2 regions of the Streptomyces sp. NPDC101160 genome follow, and region 2 is predicted to be linked to the other one. Evidence: predicted binding sites of a transcription regulator. Region 2 holds the regulator's gene; the other holds the start of a gene.

Region 1 (8,162 bases), on a different contig from region 2:
CCGGCCCAGCCGTCACCGTCGCACCCCTGCCGACACCAGCGAGACAGCATGAAGCGGCACCGACATGTCCGCTGTCAGCTCGTGCGACCACAGCAGGTGGAACAGCACCGGCAGCACCCTGATCGGGTCCCCCACCGCCGAGGCCCCGCCCATCACTGGATGTGGCTCGGCGAACACCGCCAGTAGCTCGGAGGCCACAGGTTCCAACCGGTGCCGGGGGTGGCGGTAGCCCGCCAACCAGCGCACATTGCGCACCACGATCACATCCGGCGCCCCCACCAGCCGGAACTCCCATCCCACCTGGGCGCAGGCTGCCTGCGTCGCCTCGAACTTCACCACGTCCCGGGGCTTACGCCGATCCGCCGGACGGCAGTCGACCACCACCGCCGTGCCGTTCTCGCGGCGGGCGAAGTAGTCCGGCGCATGCGAGATGCCCTTGCCCGCGTCGGACTGCCAGAACAGCCAGAACGGCTGAGACGAGATCCCCACCACCGACGGGTCGAAGTCCAGCAGCATCACGTGATCGCGCTCCAGCCAGGACTCGTATCCAATGTGCCTGCCCACCGTGGACGACCACCACAAGCCCGGCAGATGCCGCTGGCCTCTGTACGACTTGAACGCGCGTACCGGCGCGACATCCTCGAACCGCACTGTCCAGGCGTCCACCAGCGTGCGACGAAACTCAGACCCGTCCCGGTCGGCGTACGCGACCTCGAACCCCTCCGCCGGCGGCCCGTAGGCACCACCCGGCAGTACCCCTAACGAACCTGCCATGACTCGCTAACCCGAGCCGGGGACGAAAGGTCACTCCGCAAAGCGAACGACCAGACGAAACATGGAGCTGCAAAGCGAAGGGATCCACGGCAAAGGACACGGGACGAGTGATCGCTCAGAGCGAACGCGGGGCGGGGAACAATCCCGCGCTCACATGCATTGAGTCGGCATAGCTCAACTTGATTGACTGCGATTGACTGCCGAAGGGGAGATCATGGCTTCTGAGTCCATGGCGTCCGCGCCGCTCACTCTGCCTGTGCTGCCGCTCGACGACGAGGTCGTGCTGCCCGGAATGGTGGTGCCGCTGGACCTGTCCGACAACGACGTGCGGGCAGCTGTCGAGGCCGCGCAGGCCGCCGCGCGCGGTGGGACCGGGAAGCCCAGGGTGCTGCTCGTGCCCCGGGTGGACGGGACCTACGCGGGCACCGGTGTGCTCGGCACGGTCGAGCAGGTCGGGCGGCTGTCCGACGGCGATCCCGGCGCGCTGATCCGCGGCCGCGGCCGCGTGCGCATCGGGGCCGGGACGACCGGGCCCGGCGGGGCGCTGTGGGTCGAGGGCACCGTCGTCGACGAGACAGTGCCGGAGCCGCTGCCCGGCTCGGTGACCGAGCTCGTCAAGGAGTACAAGGCGCTGGCCACGAGCTGGCTGAAGAAGCGCGGCGCCTGGCAGGTCGTCGACCGCGTCCAGCAGATCGAGGGCGTCGGCGCGCTCGCCGACAACGCGGGCTACTCCCCGTTCCTGACGGTGGAGCAGAAGCTGGGACTCCTGGAGACCGCCGACCCGGTCGCCCGCCTCAAGCTCGCCACCTCGCAGCTGCGCGAGCACCTGGCCGAGCAGGACGTCGCCGAGACCATCGCCAAGGACGTCCAGGAGGGCGTCGACAAGCAGCAGCGCGAGTTCCTGCTGCGCCGCCAGCTCGAAGCCGTGCGCAAGGAGCTGCGTGAGCTCAACGGCGAGAAGGAGGGCGACGAGTCCGACGACTACCGCGCCCGCGTCGAGGCCGCCGACCTGCCCGAGAAGGTCCGCGAGGCGGCCCTCAAGGAGGTCGAGAAGCTGGAGCGGGCGAGCGACCAGTCCCCGGAGGGGTCCTGGATCCGCACCTGGCTCGACACCGTCCTCGAACTGCCGTGGAACGAGCGCACCGAGGACCAGTACGACATCCAGGGCGCCAAGGCCGTCCTGGACGCCGAGCACGCGGGCCTGGAGGACGTGAAGGAGCGCATCACCGAGTACCTGGCCGTGCGCAAGCGGCGCGCCGAGCGCGGCCTCGGCGTCGTCGGCGGCCGTCGCGGCGGCGCCGTGCTCGCCCTCGTCGGCCCGCCCGGCGTCGGCAAGACCTCGCTCGGCGAGTCCGTCGCGCACGCCATGGGCCGGAAGTTCGTCCGCGTCGCCCTCGGCGGCGTCCGGGACGAGGCCGAGATCCGCGGCCACCGGCGGACGTACGTGGGCGCGCTGCCCGGCCGGATCGTCCGGGCGATCAAGGAGGCCGGGTCCATGAACCCGGTGGTGCTGCTCGACGAGATCGACAAGGTCGGCTCCGACTTCCGGGGCGACCCGGCGGCGGCCCTCCTCGAAGTCCTCGACCCGGCGCAGAACCACACCTTCCGCGACCACTACCTGGAGGTCGAACTCGACCTGAGCGACGTCGTGTTCCTCGCGACGGCGAACGTCCTGGAGGCCATCCCGGAGGCCCTGCTCGACCGCATGGAGCTGGTCCGCCTCGACGGCTACACCGAGGACGAGAAGGTCGTCATCGCCCGTGACCACCTGCTGCCCCGGCAGCTGGAGCGGGCCGGCCTGGAGAAGGGCGAGGTCGTCCTGGAGGAGTCGGCGCTGCGCAAGCTGGCCGGCGAGTACACCCGGGAGGCGGGCGTCCGCACCCTGGAGCGCTCGATCGCCCGACTCCTCCGCAAGGTGGCCGCCCAGCACGAACTGGGCGAGCGGGAGCTCCCGTTCACCATCGGCGAGGGCCAGCTGCGCGACCTGATCGGCCGCCCGCACCACGTGCCCGAGTCCGCCCAGGACCCGGCCGAGCGCCGCACGTCCGTCCCCGGTGTCGCCACCGGTCTGGCCGTGACCGGCGCCGGCGGCGACGTCCTCTTCGTGGAGGCCTCGCTCGCCGACCCGGAGACGGGCGGGGCGGGTCTGACCCTCACCGGTCAGCTGGGCGACGTGATGAAGGAGTCGGCGCAGATCGCGCTCTCCTTCCTGCGCTCGCACGGCGCCGAGCTGGAGCTGCCCGTCACCGGCCTGAAGGACCGCGGCGTGCACATCCACTTCCCGGCGGGCGCGGTCCCGAAGGACGGCCCGAGCGCCGGCATCACCATGACGACGGCCCTCGCCTCGCTCCTGTCGGGCCGGCTGGTCCGCACGGACGTCGCGATGACCGGCGAGGTCTCCCTCACCGGCCGCGTCCTGCCCATCGGCGGCCTGAAGCAGAAGCTCCTCGCCGCCCACCGCGCGGGCATCACGACCGTCGTGATCCCCAAGCGGAACGAGGCCGACCTCGACGACGTCCCCGCCGAGATCCTGGAGAAGCTGGAGGTCCACCCGGTCACGGACGTCCGCCAGGTCCTGGAGATCGCCCTGACCCCGGCGGCGGTCGCGGTGAGCGCGGCGGCGTAAGGCACCCGAGCGGCTGACGGTGGGGCGCCCTCCCGCGCGGAGGGCGTCCCACCGTTCGAGCTATGCGGGGTTCGTACGCCGCACGGCGTCGGCGACGACCGGGGCCAGGCTCGCGCCACCGGTGTGCGCCGCGCGCTGGAGGTCGGCCCCGGTGCCCCGGGCGAGGACCAGCTCGGTGCCGCGCACGGTCCGGTCGAGGTCGCCCGCGTCCCGCAGCGCCGGCGTGACATGGTCGATCAGAGCCCCGAGGACGTCGGAGGCCGGGGCAGGCCGCCAGGTCTTCGGATCCAGCAGCCGGTCGCCCAGGCCATAACGGCTGGCCTGCCAGGCGGCCAGGCGCAGGAGGACGGTCGGCACCGGGTCGGCCTCCACCCCGGCCCGCCAGGCCCGGGCCTCGGTCTCCACCAGGGCGCGGACCAGGAGCCCGAGCAGCAGGGCGTCCTCCGCGTGCAGGCACACGTCGCCGACCCGTACCTCCACCGTCGGATAGCTGCGGGACAGCCGGGCGTCGAAGTAGACCATGTGGTCGTCGACCAGCACCTCGCTCGCCAGCATCGCCCGCGTGGTCTCCTCCAGCGCGTCGACGTCGCCGAACAGCTCGGCGGGCCCGGCCATCGGCCAGCGCGACCACAGCTGGTGGCGCCAGCTCGCGTACCCGGTGTCCTCGCCCTGCCAGAACGGCGAGTTCGCACTGAGCGCCAGCAGCGGCGCGAGCCAGGGCCGGATCCGGTCCAGGACACCGACGCCCTCCTCCGGCGAGGTGAGGTGGACATGGACGTGACAGGCGCAGGTGAGCTTGTCGTCGATGAGCCGGGCGTACCGGTCCTCGAAGCGCCGATAGCGGTCCGCCGGGTTGAGGACCTGCTCGAAGCGCATCGGCGCTGTCGCGAGCGCCGCGACCGCCACCCCGGCCTCCTTGGCCGCGGCCGCGGCGTTGGCCCTGGCCTGACGCAGCTGATCGGCCAGCTCGTCCGCCGTCGCGCACGGCCTGGTGCCGATCTCCAGCATCTCGCAGTACAACTCGGGCTTCACCGGCTCGCCCCGGTCCGCCTCCGGCCGCACATCGGCGTGCCAGGCGGCGATCTCGGTGACGGTCCCGGACAGTGGCTGGGGGAGCCCGGTCGTGGGATCGACCAGGAGCAGCTCCTCCTCGACCCCGATCGTGCGCAGTCCCTGCCCGCGGTGGTACTCCCACCGCTCCTCATTCCGCATGGAGTGCTCTCTCCTTCACGGTTCGGACGACGTGCGCTGACGGCCGTTCGAACAGAGCATTCCCGAAGGACGTCCACGGATGACCCGACTCCGCTTGTTCTGGTACGGATGGCGTGAAATCGACACCCGAAGGGAGGACGTCCGCGTGAATCCCGTTCGAGTGAATTTCGCGCATTTGCGTATCGGGGCGGCCGGTGAATCCGTAGGGTCGGGAGCGGCTACGGGGGTGGCAACTGAACTGGCGGGTCGGGGAGTTGAGCCATGGGTCAGGCGAAACGGCAGGAAGCGTGGGAGTTCTTCGGCGAGCTGCTGAAGGAGCGCCGCGAGGCGGCGGGACTCACGCAGAGCGAGTTGGGCGCGCGGGTGTTCGTCTCGTCGGCGTACATCGGCCTGTTTGAACAGGGAATCCGGAAACCGCAGCTGGATCTGGCGAAGTTGTTCGACGACGTGCTGAAGACGGGGGGCCTGTTCGAACGGACGTGGCGGAAGCTGATCAATCGGTCACCGTACGCGTCGTATTTCCAGGCGGCGGCGGAGCTGGAGGTCTGGGCGACGAAGATCTGCGCCTTCGCGCCCACCACCGTTCCCGGACTGCTCCAGACGCCTGCCTATGCACGGGCCGTCACCCTCGCCAGCAATCCGCTCGCCACCGATGAGTACCTGGAGGAGAAGGTCCGGGGCCGGATGGACCGGGCCGCAATCCTCAAGGACGCGACCCGGCCCATGTACTGGGTGATCCTGCACGAGACGGTGCTGCGCATCCCGGTCGGCAGTCCGGCGGTCATGGCCGAACAGCTTGACCAGCTCCTGGCGGCCTCGCGCGAGCGCAAGGCGCTGATCCAGGTGCTGCCGTTCGCGGCCGGTGCCTATCCCCAGATGGGGAAGATGATCCAGCTGATGGAGTTCGAGGACCAGCCGCCAACGGCCTATACGGAGGCGGTGTATTCGGGCAATCTGCTGGACGATCCGGCTGTGGTGAAGCGCGCACTGGCCGCCTACGATCTGCTCAGGGCCGCCGCGCTGTCGCCGGAGGCGTCCCTGGCCCTGATCGAATCGGCGGCGGAGGACTACAGACGATGCGCGCCTACGACCTGACCCACGCCCACTGGTTCAAGAGCTCCTACAGCGACGGCGACGGCGGCGAGTGCGTCGAAGTCACCTACGACTTCGCGGGCGCCGCCTGGCGCAAGAGCAGCTACAGCGACGGCGACGGCGGATCCTGCGTCGAGGTCCTCGACGGCGTCCCCGGCGTCGTCCCCGTCCGGGACAGCAAGGTGCCGGCCGGCCCGGTCCTCGTGGTGGCCGCGCCGGCTTGGGCGTCCTTCGTCGCCGCCCTCAAGGGCTGAGAGAAGCGAAATCATGTTGTCTTGATCCCGACCGGTCCGGGGAGGTGAGTCATGAAGTTGCGGTACAACGAGCGGATCTATCCGACTGCCCGGCAGCAGCGGGATCTGGCTCGCTTCTTCGGCTGTGCCCGGGTGGTCTACAACGACGCTCTGCGGGAGCGTCGGGCCGCGTGGCGGAACGGCGAGCCGTACATCTCCGATGTCACCTTGCAGAAGATGGTGATCACCGCCGCGAAGAAGACCCCCGAGCGGGAGTGGCTGAAGGAGGCCCCGTCGGTGGCGTTGGTGCAGTCCTTACAGGACTTGCACACCGCCTACCGGAACTTCTTCGCCTCCAAGCGCGGTGTGCGGCAGGGGCCGAAGATCGCTCCGCCGAAAATGAAGAAGAAGACGGGGCGGCAGTCGATCCGGCTCACCCGCAACGGGTTCGTTCTGCGTCCCAGCGGCCGGCTGTTTATCGCCAAGCTGGGCGATGTGGAGGTCCGCTGGTCCAGGCCGCTGCCTTCCGGCCCGTCCTCGGTCACGGTCGTCAAGGACCCGGCCGGAAGGTACTTCGCCTCGTTCGTGGTCGAGACCGAGGACACCCCGCTCCCGGAACTGGACCTGGACGACACCGAGACGGGTATCGACCTCGGTCTGTCCTCCTACGCGGTCCTGCGTGGCCGGAAGATCAGCAGCCCGAAGTTTTTCCGCCGCCAGGAGAAGAAGCTCCGCCGGGCGCAGCGGAAGCTGTTCCGCGCTGAGAAAGGCTCCAGCAACTACCGGAAGGCGAAACTCGCCGTCTCGAAGATCCACGCCAGAATTGCGGACCAGCGCCGCGACTTCATCGAGCAGGAAACCACCCGGATCGTCCGCGAAAGCCAAGCGGTCTATCTGGAGGATCTGAACGTGAAGGGTATGGGATCGAAGAAGGGCAAGCGCGCCAAGTCCGTCCACGACCAGTCCCTGGGCATGTTCGTCCGCACTCTGGAAGCCAAGTGCGCCCGGTACGGGCGCGGCTTCGCCAAGGTGGACCGGTTCTTCCCGTCCACACAGTTGTGCTCCGTGTGCGGCTCCGTCGAAGGGCCGAAGGGACTGGAGGGCCTGAGCATTCGGTGGTGGGTGTGCTCGTGTGGAGCGCGCCACGACCGGGACGAGAATGCCGAGTCCAACGTCCGTGCCGAAGGGCGACGGATCTTCGCGGCCGGGCAGGCCGAGAGGTAAAACGCCTGCGGAGCGCGTGTAAGACCCTGCCTAGCCAGGGCGGTGCGTGATGAAACAGGAACCCGCCAGGGCCCGCACCATGCGGGCGGATGGAACCCCGGTCCTTCAGGACCGGGAGGATGCCAGCTCGTTCCAGTCGTACAGCGGCTGGGTGCCGAGACGGCGACGAGGTTCTTACACAGCTGCGCGTCGGGGGGGGGCTCAGGGCCTTCGTGCAGCAGGCGGCGATTCTGCTCAGCGGTTGAAGACGGCGCCGTAGGCCTGGGCGACCGCCGAGGTGAGGGCGGTGAGTGCGGCCGCCGAGGCCGCAGCCGGGCGCCAGCAGAGCGCGGGAGTGCGAAACCGGCGGGGTTCCGGAGCCCCGCCGGTCGTTCGCGTAGGTCGGCTCAGCCGTTCGCCAGCGCCTGCACCCGCGAGTAGTCGCCGTTGAAGTGGTTGTGGTCGCCCACCGTCGGGCCGGACGAGGTGTACTGCCACATCGTGTAGTACGCCCAGCCCGCCGGCAGCGTACCGACGTCCGTCGCGTAGCGCGCGATCCACAACGGGTTGGTGGACGCGAAGCCGCCGTAGTTGCCGGTGCACTGGGTCCACCAGCTCGTCGCCGTGTAGATCACCGGGTCCCGGCCGGTCCGGTACTTGTAGCGGTTCACGAAGTCCTGGATCCAGGCCACCATCCCGGACTGCGTCTTGCCGTAGCAGGTCGCGCCGTACGGGTTCCACTCGATGTCCAGCGCGCCCGGCAGGGTCTTGCCGTCCCCGGACCAGCCGCCGCCGTTGTTCACGAAGTAGTCCGCCTGCGTCGCCCCGCTCGTCGTGTCGGGCGTCGCGAAGTGGTACGTGCCGCGGATCATGCCCACGTTGTACGAGCCGTTGTACTGCTGGGTGAAGTAGGTGTTCTTGTAGTACGTGCCTTCCGTCGCCTTGACGTAGGCCCACCTGACTCCGCTGTTCCACAGCGTCGCCCAGTCCACGTTCCCGTTGTGACTGGACACGTCGACGCC
Region 2 (8,162 bases):
TTGACGGCCAGCGCTCCTACTGCTGCCGCCCCAATGAAGACGGAAGCAAGTATCGAGCGAAGCATTTTCCTGGACATGAGCGGCTTCGACCTCACTTGATGGTTTCCTCTACCCCCGCGCACAAAACGATGGCTCAGTCTTTGCGCTCGCACCACCGAGGCAATGCATCATGTTCCTGAAATACAGGATCCTGGGGGGTGTGCAAATGCCGCATAAACCGACAGAAGCGACACATCCTCACGGGCATGTCGACCTCTGTGCAACCGGATCGGACTTGTACGCAAGTGCGTTGCGGATCGGGCGAATAACCAGGACCGAGGCAGAAGCCGCACCCTGCCTCATGGACCTGGACCTGCTGCACCCCGACCCCGACGACCCGTCATGGCTAAGGCCCGTGCCACCGTCGGCGGCGCTCGCCCGGCTCGTCCAGCCGTTGGAACGGGAGATCCAGGACCGCCGCGCCCTGGCCACGGAGCTGTCCAGCACATTCGAGCCGTTCATGGCGATCAGCGCCCAGGACCCTTCCACGACCCACGCCATCACCGTCCTCGAGGGCATCCACCGCATCGACGCCGTGCTCAGCCGGGCCACCGCCGAGTGCTCCGAGGAGCTGCTCACCGTCCAGCCGGGCGGCGGCCGCAGCGAACACACCCTCAACACCGCGCTCAACCGCATCCAGCCACTGCTCGACCGCGGCGTCCGCGTCCGCACCCTCTACCAGCACACCGTGCGCCACAGTCCCGGCATGCAGGTCTATCTGGAACAGGCCGGCATGGACCGGCTCCAGGTGCGCACCCTGGAGGAGAGCATCGAGCGGCTCATCATCATCGACCGCACGGTCGCGCTCATCCCGGCCCGCCAGGACCGCCAGGTCGCCCTGGAACTGCGCCACCCCGGCCTCGTCGAATACCTCGCGACCGTCTTCGAGCAGTCCTGGACCCGCGCCACCCCGTTCGGCGAACAGGTCCCGGGCGCCCTGCCCAAGAACGGCATCAGCGGCGTCCAGCGCTCCATCGCCCGGCTCCTCGTCGAAGGCCACGTCGACGAGGCCATCGCCCGCCGCCTCGGCATGAACGTGCGCACCTGCCGCGCCCACATCGCCAAGCTCGCCGCGGCCCTCGGCAGCGGCAGCCGGGCCCAGCTCGGCTTCCTCATCGCCCAGTCAGGCATCCTCGACGACCGCGACTGAGCCGAGCCGCCCCGAACGCCGCGAGGTCCCCTCCGCCGAAGCGGAGGGGACCTCGTCACGAGAGTCCGGGCAGAGAGACCTACTCGCCGCGCTTGTGCCCCGGGCGCCACACCACCAGGGCGCTCGCCTGCTGCACATCGGTGTACGGGACCAGGTCACGCCGGTACGAGGCGTGGACCTGGGCCTCGCGCTGGCGCATCGCCTGGGCCGCGCCCTCGACCGCCGTCGACAGCTCGGCCACGCGGGCCTGGAGGGCCGCGACCTGGTTCTCCAGTTCGATGATGCGCTTGATGCCGGCCAGGTTGATGCCCTCGTCCTGCGACAGCTGCTGGACGGTGCGCAGCAGTTCGATGTCGCGGGCCGAGTAGCGGCGGCCCCGGCCCGCCGTGCGGTCCGGCGAGACCAGGCCGAGGCGGTCGTACTGACGGAGCGTCTGCGGGTGCAGGCCGGACAGCTGGGCCGCCACCGAGATGACGTACACCGGGGTCTCGTCCGTCAGTTCGTAGGCCCTACCGCCAAATCCGGGCTGTCGGCGACGGTCCATCTGCTCATGCTCCCTTCGCGGCCTGGAACAGCTCTGCCCTGGGGTCCTCGCCCGCCGTTGCCTCGCGGAACGTCTCCAGGGCCTCACGTGCCTTGTCGTCGAGTTCCGTGGGCACCGCGACCTCGACCGTGATCAGCAGGTCGCCGCGGGTGCCGTCCTTGCGGACGGCGCCCTTGCCGCGGGCGCGCATGGTGCGGCCGTTGGGGGTGCCCGCGGGCAGCTTCAGCGTCACCGCGGGGCCGCCCAGCGTCGGCACCCTGATCTCGCCGCCGAGCGCCGCCTCGTCGAACGTGACGGGCACCGTGACGGTGAGGTTGTCGTCCTTGCGGCCGAACACCGGGTGGGCGTCGACGTGCACGACGACGTACAGGTCGCCGTTCGGCCCGCCGCGCTCGCCCGGCGCGCCCTTGCCGCGCAGCCGGATCTTCTGGTTGTCGGACACGCCCGCCGGGATCCGCACCTGCATGGTGCGGGACGACTTGGCGCGGCCGCTGCCGTGGCAGACCTCGCAGGGGTTCTCGGCGATCAGGCCGCGGCCCTTGCAGTCCCGGCAGGGGTCGGTCAGCGAGAAGCCGCCGCCGCTGCCGCGCGAGACCTGTCCGGTGCCGACGCAGGTCGGGCACACCCGCGGGGTGCCGTTCTTGTCGCCGGTGCCCGAACACGCCTTGCAGGGCTGCTGGCTGGACATCCGCAGCGGGACGGTGGCGCCCTCGATGGCCTCGGTGAAGCTGAGCGTCACCTCGGACTCGATGTCCTGGCCGCGCCGCGGCTGCGTGCGCGCGCCCGCGCCGCCGCCCCGGTTGAACAGGCCGCCGAAGACGTCCCCGAGGCCGCCGCCGCCGAAGCCGCCGGCTCCGCCGGCCCCGCCCTGGGCGCCCCCGAAGAGGTCGCCCAGGTCGAAGTTGAACGAGCCGCCCGCGCCCGGGCCGCCCGCTCGGAAGCCGCCGTTGCCGAAGAGGGCACGCGCGTCGTCGTACTCCTTGCGCTTCTTCGGGTCGCCGAGGACGTCGGCCGCCTCGGAGATCTCCTTGAAGCGCTCCTCGGCCTTGGTGTCGCCCTTGTTGGCGTCCGGGTGGTTCTCGCGGGCGAGCTTCCGGTACGCCTTCTTGATCTCGGCGTCGCTGGCGTCCTTGGGGACGCCGAGAACCTTGTAGTAGTCCTTCTCGACGAAGTCCTTCGTGCTCATCGACGTCCCTCCTCCCGCTCCCGGGTACGGCTCTTAATCGCTGTCCTTCTCGGAGTCGTCGGACTCCTCCGCCTTGCCGGCGGCCGGAGCCGCGCCCGGCTGCGGCTCGGCGACGGCCACCCGCGCGGGGCGGATGGTGCGCTCCCCGATCCGGTACCCCGGCTGCAGGATCGCCACGCAGGTCGTCTCGGTGACGTCCGGCGCGTACGAGTGCATCAGGGCCTCGTGGATCGTCGGGTCGAAGGGCTCGCCCTCCTTGCCGAACTGCTGGAGGCCCATCTTGGCGGCGACGGTCTCCAGGGACTCGGCGACCGACTTGAACCCGCCCACGAGCTCGCCGTGGTCCCGGGCCCGGCCGATGTCGTCGAGCACGGGAAGGAGTTCGGTCAGGAGGTTCGCGACGGCGATCTCCTTGACCGTGACCCGGTCCCGCTCCACACGGCGGCGGTAGTTCTGGTACTCGGCCTGGAGCCGCTGGAGGTCACCGGTGCGCTCACCGAGCGCCGTACGGGCCTGGTCCAGCTGCGCCAGCAGGGCTACGTCCGTAGCGTCCCCGGCCGGGGCCGCCCCCTCCGCCTTCGCGGCGGAGTCGGCGGCCTTCGGCTCCTCGGGCGTGCCGTCGGCGGGGACGTCGGGCTTCTCCTCGAAGCCCGGGGTCTCCTCCGACATCAGGCAGCGCCGCCCTTCGGCTTGTCCTCGTCGACGATCTCGGCGTCGACGACGTCGTCGTCGGCGTGGGCCTGCTGGGCACCCTCGGCGCCGGCGGCACCCGCGGCGCCCTGGGCGTCGGCGTACATGGCCTGGCCGAGCTTCTGGGAGACGGCCGCGACCTTCTCGGTGGCGGTGCGGATCTCCGCGGTGTCCTCGCCCTTGAGCTTCTCCTTCAGCTCGGCGATCGCGGTCTCGACCTCGGTCTTGACCTCGGCCGGGACCTTCTCCGCGTTGTCCGCGAGGAACTTCTCCGTCTGGTAGACGAGCTGCTCGCCCTGGTTGCGGGTCTCGGCGGCCTCGCGGCGGCGGTGGTCCTCCTCCGCGTACTGCTCGGCCTCCTGGCGCATCCGGTCGACCTCGTCCTTCGGCAGCGAGGAGCCGCCGGTGACGGTCATCTTCTGCTCCTTGCCCGTGCCCAGGTCCTTCGCGGTCACGTGCATGATGCCGTTGGCGTCGATGTCGAAGGCGACCTCGATCTGCGGGACGCCACGCGGGGCCGGCGGCAGACCGGTCAGCTCGAACATGCCGAGCTTCTTGTTGTACGCCGCGATCTCGCGCTCGCCCTGGTAGACCTGGATCTGCACGGACGGCTGGTTGTCCTCGGCCGTCGTGAAGATCTCGGAGCGCTTGGTCGGGATCGTGGTGTTGCGCTCGATCAGCTTGGTCATGATGCCGCCCTTGGTCTCGATGCCGAGGGACAGCGGGGTCACGTCGAGGAGCAGGACGTCCTTGACCTCACCCTTGAGGACACCGGCCTGGAGGGTGGCGCCGATGGCGACGACCTCGTCCGGGTTCACACCCTTGTTGGCCTCCTTGCCGCCGGTCAGCTCCTTGACGAGCTCGGCGACGGCCGGCATGCGGGTGGAGCCACCGACGAGAACGACGTGGTCGATCTCGGAGAGCTGGATGCCCGCGTCCTTGATGACGTTGTGGAACGGGGTCTTGCAGCGCTCGAGCAGGTCGGCGGTCAGCTGCTGGAACTGGGCGCGGGTGAGCTTCTCGTCCAGGTGCAGCGGGCCCTCGGCGGACGCCGTGATGTAGGGCAGGTTGATCGTGGTCTCCGTGGAGGAGGACAGCTCGATCTTCGCCTTCTCGGCGGCCTCGCGCAGACGCTGCAGGGCCATCTTGTCCTTGGACAGGTCGACGCCGTGGCCGTTGGCGAACTGCTTCACCAGGTAGTCGACGACGCGCTGGTCCCAGTCGTCACCACCGAGGTGGTTGTCGCCGTTGGTGGCCTTCACCTCGACGACGCCGTCGCCGATCTCCAGGAGGGACACGTCGAAGGTGCCGCCACCGAGGTCGAAGACGAGGATGGTCTGGTCGTCCTTGTCGAGGCCGTACGCCAGGGCGGCGGCGGTCGGCTCGTTGACGATGCGCAGGACGTTGAGGCCCGCGATCTCGCCGGCCTCCTTGGTGGCCTGGCGCTCGGAGTCGTTGAAGTACGCCGGGACGGTGATGACCGCGTCGGTCACCTTCTCGCCCAGGTACGCCTCGGCGTCGCGCTTCAGCTTCTGGAGGATGAAGGCCGACATCTGCTGCGGGTTGAAGCTCTTCCCGTCCAGCTCGATCTTCCAGTCGGTGCCCATGTGGCGCTTCACGGACCGGATGGTCCGGTCGACGTTGGTGACCGCCTGACGCTTGGCGACCTCGCCGACGAGCACCTCGCCGTTCTTGGCGAAGGCGACGACGGACGGCGTGGTCCTGGCGCCCTCGGCGTTGGTGATGACGGTGGGCTCGCCGCCTTCCAGAACGCTGACGACGGAGTTAGTCGTACCCAGGTCGATGCCGACCGCACGTGCCATTTCGATTCCTCCAGCTGACTGACTTGAGTGGAACTGACTCAAGGATGCATGAGGGACGAGTGGGAGTCAACAGACCTGAGTGGAGCCGACTCAACTCTTCGCTCTGCGATCCACTCAACAGGAGGACGGACGCGCGTCATTCCCCGCCACCGGGACCCACCCGTGAGAAGGTCCGGACATATCCCATGTTCTCGCCCGGAACCGGAAAGTGTGGATGGATGACGGCGAAGCGCGCGCTGGACGTCAGGCGCACAGTGGACGTCAAGCGCCTCCTGGACGTCTCCGTCGGGCTCGCGCTTCTCGTCCTGCTGTCCCCGTTGATCGCCGCCGTCGCCCTGTCCCTGACCCTGGGCACCGGGGACACCGGCGCGGTGCTGCGCCGCCGCCCGGTCGCGGGCCGCGGCGGGACCACGTTCACGCTGCTGACCTTCCGCACGAAGAGCCCGCTGGCCTCGCTGCCGCTGCTGCTCCATGTCGTACGGGGCCGGATGTCACTGGTCGGGCCGTGCCCGCTGGCCCCCGGTCACCGGGAGTCCACCGGCGACGGGCGGCGCCGGCTCTCCGTACGGCCCGGAATGACCGGATTGTGGCAGATCAGCGGGCGCTCGGAGCTACCGTGGGAGGAGCGCGAGCTCCTGGACCTCCACTATGTGGACCATCACTGGCTGGGGATGGACCTGGCGATCCTGGCGCGTACGCTGCCAGCAGTCCGTAGACGTCGCAGGGCAGGCGGCACGGCGGGCCGGAGACCGGCCCGCACGGCAAGGGTTGCCTGAGCGACACAGATCACCGCAAGCTCCGCTACAGTGCGGCGCCCCCAACGGGTAATCTCAGCACGGACTCAATAAGTTACCGCTTAGTAGGCCCAGGCTTAGATAGGCCCCGAGCTGAGGCCCGCCCGAGGAGCCCCACATGCAACTCGCCGCGATCGTCGTGTCGATCGTCATCACGGTGGTAGCCGTCGCGCTGTTCGGCCGCGCCATCGCGCAGATCTACCGCTTCGTGCGGCTCGGTCAGCCGGTGCCCGCGGGCACGCGCACCGGCGACCCCAAGCAGCGCACCGTCACGCTGGTCAAGGAGTTCCTCGGCCACACCCGGATGAACCGCTGGGGCGTTGTCGGCGTGGCGCACTGGTTCGTGGCGGTGGGCTTCTTCTCGCTGCTGCTCACGATCGTCAACGCCTTCGGCCAGCTCTTCCAGGCCGACTGGCTGATCCCGATCATCGGCGACTGGCTGCCGTACGAGCTCTTCACCGAGTTCCTCGGCCTGATGACCGTCCTCGGCATCGTCACGCTCATCGTGATCCGCCAGCTCAGCAAGCCGACCCAGGCCGGCCGCAAGTCCCGCTTCGCCGGCTCCAAGACCGGCCAGGCGTACTTCGTCGAGGCCGTCATCCTCATCGTCGGCGTCTGCATCATGACGCTGCGCGCGCTCGAGGGCGTCCAGCACCACGTGACCAGCTGGGAGCCGGGCTTCTTCGCCTCGTACCCGCTGATCAGCGCGCTCCACGGTGCCGACCTGAGCACGATCCAGAACCTCACGTACTTCTTCGCGGCGCTCAAGATCGTCACGTCCTTCACCTGGATGATCACGGTCTCGCTCAACACCAACATGGGTGTCGCCTGGCACCGCTTCCTCGGCTTCCCGAACATCTGGTTCAAGCGCAACTCCGACGGCTCCACCGCCCTCGGCCCGCTGCAGCCGATGACCTCCGGCGGCAAGCCGATCGACTTCGAGGACCCGGGCGAGGACGACGTCTACGGCGTCTCCCAGGTCGAGCAGTTCTCCTGGAAGGGCATCCTCGACTTCTCCACCTGCACCGAGTGCGGCCGCTGCCAGTCGCAGTGCCCGGCCTGGAACACCGGCAAGCCGCTCTCGCCGAAGCTCCTCATCATGTCGCTGCGCGACCACGCCCACGCCAAGGCGCCCTACCTGCTCGCGGGTGGCGGCAAGACCATGGAGGGCGACGAGAAGGCGACCGCCGAGCAGCTCGCCTCGGTGCCGCAGGCGGCGCTGGACGAGGCCGAGCGCCCGCTGATCGGCACCGCCGAGGAGAACGGCGTCATCGACCCGGACGTCCTGTGGTCCTGCACCACCTGCGGCGCCTGCGTCGAGCAGTGCCCGGTCGACATCGAGCACATCGACCACATCGTCGACATGCGCCGCTACCAGGTCATGATCGAGTCCGCGTTCCCGTCCGAGGCGGGCACGATGCTCAAGAACCTGGAGAAGAAGGGCAACCCCTGGGGTCTCGCCAAGAAGCAGCGCGTCGAGTGGACCAAGGAGGTCGACTTCGAGGTCCCGATCGTCGGCAAGGACGTCGAGGACCTCACCGAGGTCGACTACCTCTACTGGGTCGGCTGCGCCGGCGCCCTGGAGGACCGCGCCAAGAAGACCACCAAGGCCTTCGCCGAGCTGCTGCACATCGCGGGCGTCAAGTTCGCGATCATGGGCGGCGAGGAGAAGTGCACCGGTGACTCGCCGCGCCGTCTGGGCAACGAGCCGCTGTTCCAGCAGCTCGGCCAGGAGAACGTCGCGATGCTGAACATGGCGTTCGGCGAGGATGACGAGGACGAGACGACCAAGAAGCCGAAGTCGGCGAAGAAGATCGTCTCCACCTGCCCGCACTGCTTCAACACCATCGCCAACGAGTACCCGCAGCTCGGCGGCGACTACGAGGTCATCCACCACACCCAGCTGCTCCAGCACCTCATCGACGAGGGCAAGCTG

The links. Region 2 encodes HspR, which represses chaperone genes until heat shock. Its sites were predicted from a motif close to TTGAGNNNNNNNNNCTCAA; they were not measured.
Region 1: a site for HspR is predicted at 934-952, ahead of lon (endopeptidase La). Genes of this name have one in related genera too.

The regions. Positions count from the first base shown of each region.
Region 1 is NZ_JBIWPJ010000004.1:483,243-491,404, reverse strand. It holds gene ACIRSU_RS15225 (TnsA-like heteromeric transposase endonuclease subunit) at 13-774, opposite strand; gene lon (endopeptidase La) at 989-3,400, shown strand; gene ACIRSU_RS15215 (glutamate--cysteine ligase) at 3,461-4,612, opposite strand; gene ACIRSU_RS15210 (Scr1 family TA system antitoxin-like transcriptional regulator) at 4,874-5,707, shown strand; gene ACIRSU_RS15205 (DUF397 domain-containing protein) at 5,689-5,958, shown strand; gene ACIRSU_RS15200 (RNA-guided endonuclease InsQ/TnpB family protein) at 6,010-7,161, shown strand; gene ACIRSU_RS15195 (lysozyme) at 7,548-8,162, opposite strand, start outside.
Region 2 is NZ_JBIWPJ010000006.1:232,754-240,915, forward strand. It holds gene ACIRSU_RS20450 (helix-turn-helix transcriptional regulator) at 206-1,189, shown strand; gene ACIRSU_RS20455 (heat shock protein transcriptional repressor HspR) at 1,269-1,733, opposite strand; gene dnaJ (molecular chaperone DnaJ) at 1,738-2,919, opposite strand; gene grpE (nucleotide exchange factor GrpE) at 2,953-3,588, opposite strand; gene dnaK (molecular chaperone DnaK) at 3,588-5,432, opposite strand; gene ACIRSU_RS20475 (sugar transferase) at 5,651-6,208, shown strand; gene ACIRSU_RS20480 ((Fe-S)-binding protein) at 6,345-8,162, shown strand, end outside.